3 regions of the Arthrobacter sp. 10L424 genome follow, and region 2 is predicted to be linked to each of the others. Evidence: riboswitches for the same ligand, from Rfam matches in the RefSeq annotation. Region 2 holds a riboswitch; each other region holds the start of a gene.
The links. Region 2 has a riboswitch for cyclic di-AMP ahead of AC1DC5_RS08515 (NlpC/P60 family protein). Riboswitches for the same ligand answer to the same signal wherever they lie in the genome.

Region 1: it holds a riboswitch for cyclic di-AMP, as region 2 does, so the genes downstream of both, AC1DC5_RS18600 (aggregation-promoting factor C-terminal-like domain-containing protein) here and AC1DC5_RS08515 (NlpC/P60 family protein) in region 2, are expected to answer to the same signal.
Region 3: it holds a riboswitch for cyclic di-AMP, as region 2 does, so the genes downstream of both, AC1DC5_RS13460 (NlpC/P60 family protein) here and AC1DC5_RS08515 (NlpC/P60 family protein) in region 2, are expected to answer to the same signal.

What each region holds. Positions count from the first base shown of each region.
Region 1 covers NZ_JBFTJH010000015.1:3,316-6,549, reverse strand. The annotation lists gene upp (uracil phosphoribosyltransferase) at 1-559, shown strand, start outside; gene AC1DC5_RS18605 (glyoxalase superfamily protein) at 651-1,028, shown strand; gene AC1DC5_RS18600 (aggregation-promoting factor C-terminal-like domain-containing protein) at 1,178-1,960, opposite strand; cyclic di-AMP (ydaO/yuaA leader) riboswitch at 1,959-2,119, opposite strand; gene AC1DC5_RS18595 (sensor histidine kinase) at 2,224-3,234, opposite strand, start outside.
Region 2 covers NZ_JBFTJH010000003.1:633,397-636,630, reverse strand. The annotation lists gene AC1DC5_RS08530 (GYD domain-containing protein) at 1-235, shown strand, start outside; gene AC1DC5_RS08525 (DNA alkylation repair protein) at 358-864, shown strand; gene AC1DC5_RS08520 (hypothetical protein) at 882-1,151, opposite strand; cyclic di-AMP (ydaO/yuaA leader) riboswitch at 1,352-1,522, shown strand; gene AC1DC5_RS08515 (NlpC/P60 family protein) at 1,528-2,253, shown strand; gene AC1DC5_RS08510 (dihydrofolate reductase family protein) at 2,312-2,899, opposite strand; gene AC1DC5_RS08505 (serine hydrolase) at 3,219-3,234, shown strand, end outside.
Region 3 covers NZ_JBFTJH010000007.1:106,572-109,805, forward strand. The annotation lists gene AC1DC5_RS13455 (HNH endonuclease) at 1-414, opposite strand, end outside; gene AC1DC5_RS13460 (NlpC/P60 family protein) at 635-1,393, opposite strand; cyclic di-AMP (ydaO/yuaA leader) riboswitch at 1,703-1,872, opposite strand; gene AC1DC5_RS13465 (M23 family metallopeptidase) at 2,009-2,827, opposite strand; cyclic di-AMP (ydaO/yuaA leader) riboswitch at 2,832-3,045, opposite strand; gene AC1DC5_RS13470 (iron-dependent transcriptional repressor DtxR) at 3,191-3,234, opposite strand, start outside.

The sequences.
Region 1 (3,234 bases), on a different contig from region 2:
GGTCTTCCGCCAGCTCACCGAGGAACTGGTCACGCTCCTGGCGTACGAGGCCACCCGCGAAGTCCGCACCGAACCGGTCACCATCGAGACCCCGGTCAGCACCACGATCGGCACCGCTTTCACCAAGCCCACGCCGCTGGTGGTCCCCATCCTGCGTGCGGGACTCGGCATGCTCGAAGGCATGACCAAGCTGGTCCCCACCGCCGAGGTCGGCTTCCTGGGCATGGCCCGGGATGAAGAGACCCTGGACATCATCACGTATGCCGAGCGTCTCCCCGAGGACCTCACCGATCGCCAGATCTTTGTCCTGGACCCCATGCTCGCCACCGGCGGCACACTGCGTGAGGCCATCAAGTTCCTCTTCAAGCGCGGCGCCTCCGACGTCACCTGCATCTGCCTGCTGGCCGCTCCGGAAGGCCTCGCGAAGCTGGAAGAAGAGCTCTCGGACGCCAACGTGACGATCGTGCTCGCCTCCATCGACGAGAAGCTCAACGAGAAGTCCTACATCGTCCCGGGCTTGGGCGACGCCGGCGACCGCCTGTACGGCGTGGCCGGCTAACCAGCCACGGGGTTGGGCCCGCCGCCGCGGCGGGTCCACGCCCTTGGGATTGCCCTACCGCAAATCGCGGTCCGGGACTAGCCTGTGGCCCATGGACTGGAAACTTGAGCTTGTCTTTGTCCCTGTGTCCGACGTGGACCGCGCCAAGGATTTTTACGTCAATAAGGTCGGGTTCAATGCCGACTACGACGAGCGGCCCATGGACGGCATCCGTTTCGTCCAGTTGACCCCGCCCGGTTCCGGCTGCTCGATCGCCATCGGCGAGGGCCTCAACGACGCCCCGCCCGGCACCGCCCCGAGCCTGCAGCTGGTGGTCAGCGACATTCAGGCCGCCCACCGGCAGCTCAAGGACAACGGCGTGGATGTCAGCGACGTCGACGTCCAGGACTGGGGGCACTTCGTCTACTTCGCCGATCCCGACGGCAATAAATGGGCGGTGCAGTACCTGCCCAACCGTCCCAACGGCTAGTCGCGCCCTAAGCCGAACGGTCCGGCCACGGCCCGACGGCCCGACGGTTCCCTCGGGTTGTCGCGGGTTGTCGCGGACCGTCGCCGGCAGAGCTAAGGCCCCGGATCCAGTGGGATCCGGGGCCTCAGTTCAGTCCGACCTTCTGGTGTTTAGTACCAGTTGTGGGCGTAGTGGAAGTTCAGGGCGCCACACGGTGAGCCGTAGCGGTCCTTGACATACTTCAGGCCCCAGTTGATCTGGGTCCGGTAGTTGGTCCGGTAATCAGCGCCCGCGCTGGCCATCTTCTCGGCCGGCAGGGCCTGGACCACACCGTAGGCGCCGCTGCTCTTGTTGGTGGCCGTCGTCTTCCAGTCAGACTCCTTGGTCCAGAGCTTCGTGAGGCACTGCATCTGGTCTGCAGCCCAGCCGTGGGATCCCAGCTGGCTGGCCGCGTAGGCCTGCGCGCCGGCCGGGTCGTCGATGGCAACGGGGGCAGGCGCCGGTGCCGGTGCCGGGGCAGCCGCCGGAGCGGGAGCGGGAGCCGGAGCAGCTGCCGGAGCCGGGGCAGCTGCCGGGGCCGGTGCTTCGGCAGGCTTGACCTCGGTGGACTGGGCCGCGGCGCCGCCGGTGGGGAAGGTGGTCTGGTTGTCGACCCGGACGCGCTCAAAATCGAGGTGCGTCAGGGCATCCGCAGTGGGGGCTGCTTCCGTGGACGTGCCCGCGGTGGCATTGCGGGCAGCCGTCTCGGAGGCATGCCCGGCAGCGCCGACCCCCACGAGCACCGCGCAGGCGGCGGCAACAACGGCCGCGCGGCGGCCGGTGGTGCCGAAGTTCTTGGCAAGCCGGGACAGGGCTGAAGCGGGCTTGGCCGGTTCAGCGCGGTGGCGGGACACCTCGGAGCGGGTCTTCTTCGTAACGCCATCAGGGCGCGTTTGTGGCTTGAATTCAGTCATGATCGCCTCTCAACGCCTGCGGAGTTAGCTGTCGGGTTCGGATGAGGTCATCCGGCCGCACGGAATCTCACGTGTCGGCTTCACCCCAAGGGTGCAAGATCTGCAAATGCCCGGGAACTCTGGGTCCCCCGCCTCTGCCTGGTGCAGCGGAATCCGGGAGGCGGCAGAGTTTGGCGTGCATCCGGATGTGCGGCGTCAGTGATGGCCACACTCTAAAAACCGTACAGGAGCAGCCTGCTTAAGTCACATTTAGGTAACGGAGATCACGACGACGGTGTGGCGGCTTGCGCCGTCGGATGCTCCCCCTGGACCGGGTTCGGCGCGGGCAGCCGCACCACAAACTCGGTCCGGCCGGGCGCCGACGTCACGCTGACCGTCCCACCGTGAGCCTCAACAATCGACTGCACGATCGAGAGTCCCAGTCCGCTGGTTCCCTCGGCGGAAGTCGGGGGAGGGGTCCCCGTGGAAGCACTCGCGGCGGACGGAGGCCGGGGTGGGCGCAGCGGCAGGTGCGGCAAGGGCCGTCGGACGGCTGCCGGCGTCGTCACCGGCACCGGATTCTTCCGGGAAGCATCCGCCCGGGTGAAGCGCGCAAAGACGCGGCCCATAAACTCGGGGGCGATCCCGGGCCCGTTGTCGGTCACCGTCACCACGGCGCTCCCGTCCGGGGTTCGCCCAACGCCGGTCACCACAGTCGTTCCGGGCCCCGTGTGCTTGCGGGCGTTGGAGAGCAGATTGGCCAGCACCTGGTGGAGCTGGGTGGCGTCTCCGCGAACCACCACAGGCTCTTCGGGAAGCTCCAACTGCCAGACGCGGTCCGGGGCCATCACCTTCTCGTCGCTCACCGTCTCCACGGCCAGCTGGGTGAGGTCCACGTCGCTGAGCTTGAGCGGCTGGCCCTCATCCAGCCGGGCGAGCAGGAGCAGGTCCTCCACCAGGGTGGTCATCCGCTCGGACTGGCTCTGAACACGGGCCAGGGACTTCTGCCCGTCGGGGGTGAAATGCTCGGTCATCCGCATCAGCTCGGTGTAGCCGCGGATGGCGGTCAGCGGTGTGCGCAATTCATGCGAGGCATCCGCCACGAACTGGCGCACCTTCATCTCGCTCTCCTGCCGGGCTTCGAGGGCATTGGAGACGTTGTCCAGCATCAGGTTCAGGGCATGGCCGACGCTGCCCACCTCGGTTCCCGGATGGGCTGCCGACGCCGGAACCCGTACGGCAAGTCCCACTTCCCCGGCGTCGAGCGGAAGGCGCGAGACCTGCGTCGCCACCTC
Region 2 (3,234 bases):
GCTGGTCGATGCCCTCAAATCCGTGGGCGGATCGCTCGAATGCTTCTACTACGCCTTCGGGGAGAGGGACGTACTGGGGGTCTTCGAGGTCCCGTTGCCGTCCGATGCCGCCGCGCTTTCGCTTCTTATCAACTCATCGGGCTCTGTGAACGTGCGCCTGAAGCCGCTCCTGACGCCGGAGGATCTGGACGACGCGGCCAAGAAGACGCCCACGTACCGGGCACCGGGTCAGTAGGGCACCGGGCCTGGCCGACACCGGACTTCGCTGCCCCGCGGTTACGGGGTAGACAGGGCACGACGGCGTCGGGCCACTTGGGTGCTGGGCCTCCCCGCCGCAGGATGCGAAACAATGGCCCCATGAGTGATGCCGGCGACTTCATTGACCTTGCGCTCCAGCGCGAGTCGTCGTGGGGCCGGGCCGAGGAGTCCGAGGCCAGGCACGGAAGTGGCCACCGGTACTACGGCGCATCCGTCGGAGCCGTGCGCGGAACTGTCCGCGATGCCCTCCGGCGCTATCCGGACCTCACTCACGATGACATCACGGCGCTTAGCTCCGAGCTGTGGCAGGTGCCGGTCTTCGAACGCCGCCTCGCCGCCGTCGTCCTCCTGCAATCGAGCGTCCGGCTGCTGACCAACACAGACCTGACGCGGATCGAAGGCTTCGTCCGGAGCGCACAGCTAAGCGCCCTGGTGGATCCGCTCGCCACCGACGTCGTCGGCCCCCTGATGGCGGGTCTCGACGTCGTCGGCAGGGTCCGCGCGGACAGCGTTCTGGACCGCTGGGGGAGGGATCCTGACGGCTGGCTGCGCCGCGCCGCCGAGATGGCTAGACCCGGCCGGAACCTGACTTCTGACGGCCCGTAACGCCCGGGGAAATCTCCCTAGCTTCCCGGCCGGCGCTCCACCACGGCGTAGGCCTTTTCATCGAAGAACTCCCAGTCGGTGACCACCATGAAACCCAACGCGTCCACGCGGTCGTTGAGGACGTGGACATCGAAGCCGCCGTCACGGGGCTCAGCGTCCCAGGTGGAGACGAGGACCTCCCCGTTTTCCAGTACCAGCAGCTCGGTGTTGACGTTGAAGTCCTCCGGCGGTTCATTGCTCAGCTGGCAGATGGCAACGCAGTGCGTGTTGACGTCGGGATTGTTCATTTGGGGCCTCCGCTTCTGGGAACCGTGATGCCAATATCCTATTCCCGAATCGGCGTCTGGCGTGGGGAAAGACCGCCCGCAACCCCTTTCCGCCGTTACCTCAATGTGACATGCCGTGATCATTCCGTTACCGTTGTTAGGTGCCTGTTGTTTCCGAGACGGGCTCTCCCCAGCCGATTGCCTAACTCTGCCGCGGCCGTGGGGATAACTCGCAGCAACGTCCGGCAGAGACGGGGAAACCACTATTGACCCACTGTTAGTCAGGGGTCTTGGGGTGAAGCCGCACGGCCCGCAATGATCGGGCCCGAGTGCGGCCGGGTGCCTCCCATCCGAATCCGACAGCTCACCTCGCAGGCATTGGGAGAGGCTCCTTTTAATGATTTCCAGCAATACCCATGCGCCCAAGCGCGCCGATCTTCGCAGCAAACGCCGTACCGCCGGGACCATCGGCCGCCAGGCCGCAGTTCTCGTCGCCGCTTCCGGAATGGTGCTTAGCGGCGCCATGGCCGCCAACGCAGCCGATGCGCCGGCCAAGCGCGACGCCGCCCCGGCGTCGTCCGTTGACGTCAAGGGCCAGGTCGGCGCACCGGTCATGGCGGACTCCGCTGTCCAGATTACTTTCGAGCGCCCCGCCGTTGAAACAGCACCGGCGCCCGTGGTCGAGGCCCCCAAGCCCGCGGCCGCTCCGAAGGCCCCGGCAGCACCGGCCGCCGCAGCTCCTGCCGCTAAGGCGACGGTGAAGGTCCAGTCGGCCCCCGCCCCCGCCGCTGCCCCGGCAGCCGGTGGAGTCAACGCCACACTGCTGTCCATGGCATACGGCCAGATCGGCATCACCCAGGACTGCACCGCCATGGTGGAGAAGGCCCTGAACGCTGCCGGCATCCCGGTCGGCGACATCGGCCCGACGGCCTTCCTGAAGTACGGCCAGGTCGTCTCCACTCCGCAGCCCGGCGACATCATCGTCCAGTCCGGCCACGTTGCCATCTACGCCGGCAACGGCCAGGCAATCAGCGGCGGCATGAACGGCGTCAACGCCACCATGGCGCACCCGCTGTCCTGGCTGACGGCCACCGGTCCCGTGACGTTCGTCCGCGCCGGCTAAGCAGTACCGCTAACAGCACGCAGGAGACCGGTCGATCGGGTGCCTTGGGGGCAGCGGATCACCGGTCTTTTGCGTGTCCGCCATCCGGCTCGGCCGCGTACCGCAGCAGAATTACGCCGTTCCCGAAGGTGCGGCTCTCCAGCAGCCGGAGCGAAGTCAGGGCATCCGTCTCCTTGAAGAGGGGCGTCCCGCGTCCAACCAGAACCGGATGGACGTAGATCCGGTACTCGTCGATCAGGCCGAGCCGTCTGAACGCCGCCGAGAGGGTTGCGCCGCCGAGTGCGAGGTCGCCGCCGGGCTGGTCCTTGAGTTTCATGACGTCCTCGACGACGACGTCGCGCACCACCTCGGTATTCCAGCCCGCCTTCGCAAGGGTCCTGGAGTAGACGATCTTGGGCATGTCCCGCCAGATTCCGGCGAACTCGCTCTCGGGGGCTGAGTTCGAGGGGTCCTGGTCCGCCGTCGGCCAGTACTCGGCCATCATCTCGTAGGTGACCCGGCCGTCCAGAAAGCCGCCCATCGTCCGCAGCAAGTCGTTGAAGTGGGTGTGCAGTTCCTCATCGACCCGATGCCAGCTCAGGTCCTGGTCCGGGCCCTCGATGAATCCGTCCAGGGACACTTGCATCATCAGAATGACCTTGCGCATCGCGGACTCCTTCAGTGGGCTTCAGGGGTTCCAGCGTACGACGCCGGGCGCGGAGGCGGCATGGGGATACTGCCCGACGCCGGGCGGCAGCATACTGCCGGATTGGCCATCTCTGGGTCGGACGCGGGGCAAATGGCATCGGCTGACACACACGCCCTGCGGGCGCCGAACCTTGCGCTCAGGCCGTGCCCGGGGCAGAATGCATTAGATTTAGAGCCGCACCGCGGTTCCTTTCGTTCGAAGGAAGAGTATGCCGGCGAACCTGCCTGTGGCGTTTGCGGACTTTGCGCCGCCACCGATGTGCCGGCGGTGAGGCCCGGTGGATTCCTGGGGGC
Region 3 (3,234 bases), on a different contig from region 2:
GGGCGCGGGGCTGAAGCTGAGCTTCCATCCCATTTCGGCGGGCGTGTGGTCGCCTTTGGCGTTGTTGCAGCGCAGGCAGGCGGCGACGAGGTTTTCCCACGAATCCGCACCACCCCTGGATTTGGGCTGGACATGATCGATGGTGTGGGCGGCCTTGCCGCAATAGGCGCAACGGTGCCCGTCCCGGCGGAGCACGCCGCGGCGGCTGACGGTCGTCAGGGTGTTGTACCGGGGCCTGATGTAGCGATTCAGCAGAATCACCGAGGGCCGGCCAAGGACGTCCTGCGGTCCAACGACGGGATCGTCGCCTTCCGCCACGACACTGGCCTTTCCAGTCAGCACAAGGACGAGCGCCCGGCGGAAGGTCACAACCGCCAGCGGTTCATATCCAGCATTCAGAACGAGAGTGCGCATCCGCATACCTCTTCACGGCCGCACCCGCCAGGGGCACGAGGGCCGGCTGCCCTCTGCATGGTCGGGCTATGGATCGACAAAACAAGAGTAAACACCGAGGTGCCGTTTCACCGAATCTTTTTTTGCCGGCCGTGGCCCGTGTCGGCTGAAGTTCACGTTGCGGCAACGCAAAGGACCCCTGCCGCATGGCAGGGGTCCTTTGCGTAAAAAGCTGTTGTCCTTAGCCGCCGACGCGGATGAAGACCGGGCCGGAGCCGACGTTTACGGTCTGGAGGGAAGTGGTCCCACCGTTCCAACCGCCGTGAACTGCCATGCCGTTGCCGACGTAAACAGCGATGTGGGCCATGCCCGCGCCACCGTTCTGGTAGTACGCGAGGTCGCCCGGCTGTGCCTCGGCGGCGCTCACGGTGCGGCCGAGGGACAGGTAACCTGCCGGCCAGCCGTGGTAGTTGATACCTGCAGCAGCCAGCGCGTTCGTGGCGAGTGCGGTGCAATCCTGGCCAACGCCGATCTGGGCGTAGGCGGCAGCGGCGATCGTGGCGCCCATGCCGCTGGCGACGCCGGCCGGAGCCTTGGCGCCGGCCACGGAAGCGGTGGCGGCGGCGCCGACCTTGGTGCCGGCGGTGTTGGCGGTGGGCGTTTCCTGGACCTTCACGACGGGCTTCGCCTTGACGGGGGCCGCAATGGTGGCGACTTCGGTCTTGTCGTAAGCGATCGAGATGCTGGAAGCAGCCGAGATGGCCGCGGGGGCGGCGGACTGGACTTCGAGGGTGGAAGCGGAGGTGGATTCGCGCTGGACGTTGGCCTCAGCAGCGTTGGCTGCGATGCCGCTGGTCAGGACGAGGCCGGAAGCAGCAGCGATGACTGCTGCCTGGCGGCCCACGCCACCGGCGTTGTCGCCGACAGCCTTGGCAATAACAGCCAGCGAGTTGGTCTTGGTGACCTCGGCGCGGTGCCGTGCGTTTGCACGAGTAGTCATTAAGTTCTCTCTTTCGTGATCCTGTGGCCGCGCTTTTCAGGCGCGTGCTGAGGACGCTCCGGCATCTTGGGGGTACGCCGGATCGCCCCGAAGTGGGTTACTTAGCGAAGGGTGTACTGCGAAGACGCGCCAAAAGCGGGAACTGCGTGCAGGTGCATGGCCTGCGGGCCGGACTCAGCAGAGATTGAGGCGGCGGTGTGAGATCCGTTCCGGGCGCCGGCAAGGGCAACCGAGGAGTCGGATTTCAGCGGGCTCGTAAGAGCCGCGCAAGCGCGGTGACGCGCAGCATTGTGGCGTGAAGACACGAAAGTAGCCTCTCCCAATGCCTGCGAGGTGAGCTGTCGGATTCGGATGGGAGTCACCCGGCCGCGCTGCTTCCTGGGAAGCTTTGCGACTTAACCCCAAGGCCTTCTTTCGAAGGCCAAAATTGGTTCCCCCGCCCCTGCCAGACGATGTAATGCGAACGGACCTTGAGCGGTGGCAGAGCTAGGCAATCCACTCAAGAGCGCCAACTTCGGAAAAGTTGGCGTAGGTCAAACTTACAACAGTTGGGACTCAATGTCACATTCGGATCACGGCGTGTCACAAGAATGCGAGAGCGTCCGATCAGCTTTGTTACAGCCAGCCGGTCGGGTCGACAACTTCGCCGTTGACCATGACCTCGAAGTGAAGGTGGCAGCCCGTGGAGGCGCCTGTGGTGCCGCTCATCGCCACGACCTCGCCGCGGGAGACCTGCTGGCCAACCTTGACGGTGGCTGAGGACAAGTGGTTGTAGGTGGTCTCCAGGCCGTTGCCATGGTCGATCACGACACGGTTGCCGCCGCCGTAGGGGTGCCAGCCGGTGAACGTCACGGTCCCACTGGCTGCAGCCAGGACGGCCGTGCCGCACTGGGCGGAATAGTCCTGGCCACGGTGGAACTCGCCGGAGCCGCCTGTAATGGGGCTGACGCGATATCCAAAGGGTGACGCGGTTTTCAACTGGGCCAGCGGCGCCCCGAGGCTTCCGGCGGAGGCCGCGCGGGTGATCGAACCGACGGACTGGGCACTCAGCAACTGCTTGAGCTTTCCGTCCGGGTCGCCCTGGGTGGTGACGGCGGTCCGGTTGAAGTCGATTTTGGCCTCGCCAGCCGTGACATCAGGCTGGACTGCGGCCGAGATGGATCCCGTCGACCCCGCGTTGGTGGCCATAACGGGGCCAGTGGCGGGGACGGTGACGGTGAGGACCAGTCCCGTAGCGGCGAGTGCAATGCCGGCCTTTTGCCCAACGCCGCTGGCGGCGGCAAAGTCTGTTACCTGGCGGAACGGGCTGCGGCGGCCCCTGCGTTCGTCGCGGTGCGCGTCACGTGGGCGGTCGGCCAGGACGGCGACGGCCGGTCGCGGCTCCGGAGCGGGACCGGTCGCACGACGGCGGCCCCTGGCGGTCTGGGTGGTCAAAAACGGTTCCTCTCTGGAGAGCCTGCGGAGTTAGCTGTCGGATTCGGGTCAGAGAGTTCAAAGACCCGGTCCGCCGTGGCAGGCGTCCAGACACAGAGGCATCCAAAGAGTCCCTCTGTGGTGTGTGCTTGCCGCTGACGGACTTCACCCCAAGGCTGATGAACAGCCGGAAGTGGTTCCCCCGCCCCTGCCAGAAGGTGACTCTGCTACTGATCCGCTGGCAGAGCTCGGCTTCGGATCAGATAACGCTTTGGTATCGGTACTAGTGATCAACTATAGGCGATTAAGCCTCGCAGAGATAAATCCGTTATCGAATCTGTGCATAACTCATGGGTCGTCCGATGAGCAGTGGGTTAAGTCCTGTTAACCGACGGTAACAAAGACGTGGGCCGCAACCTCGGGCGGGA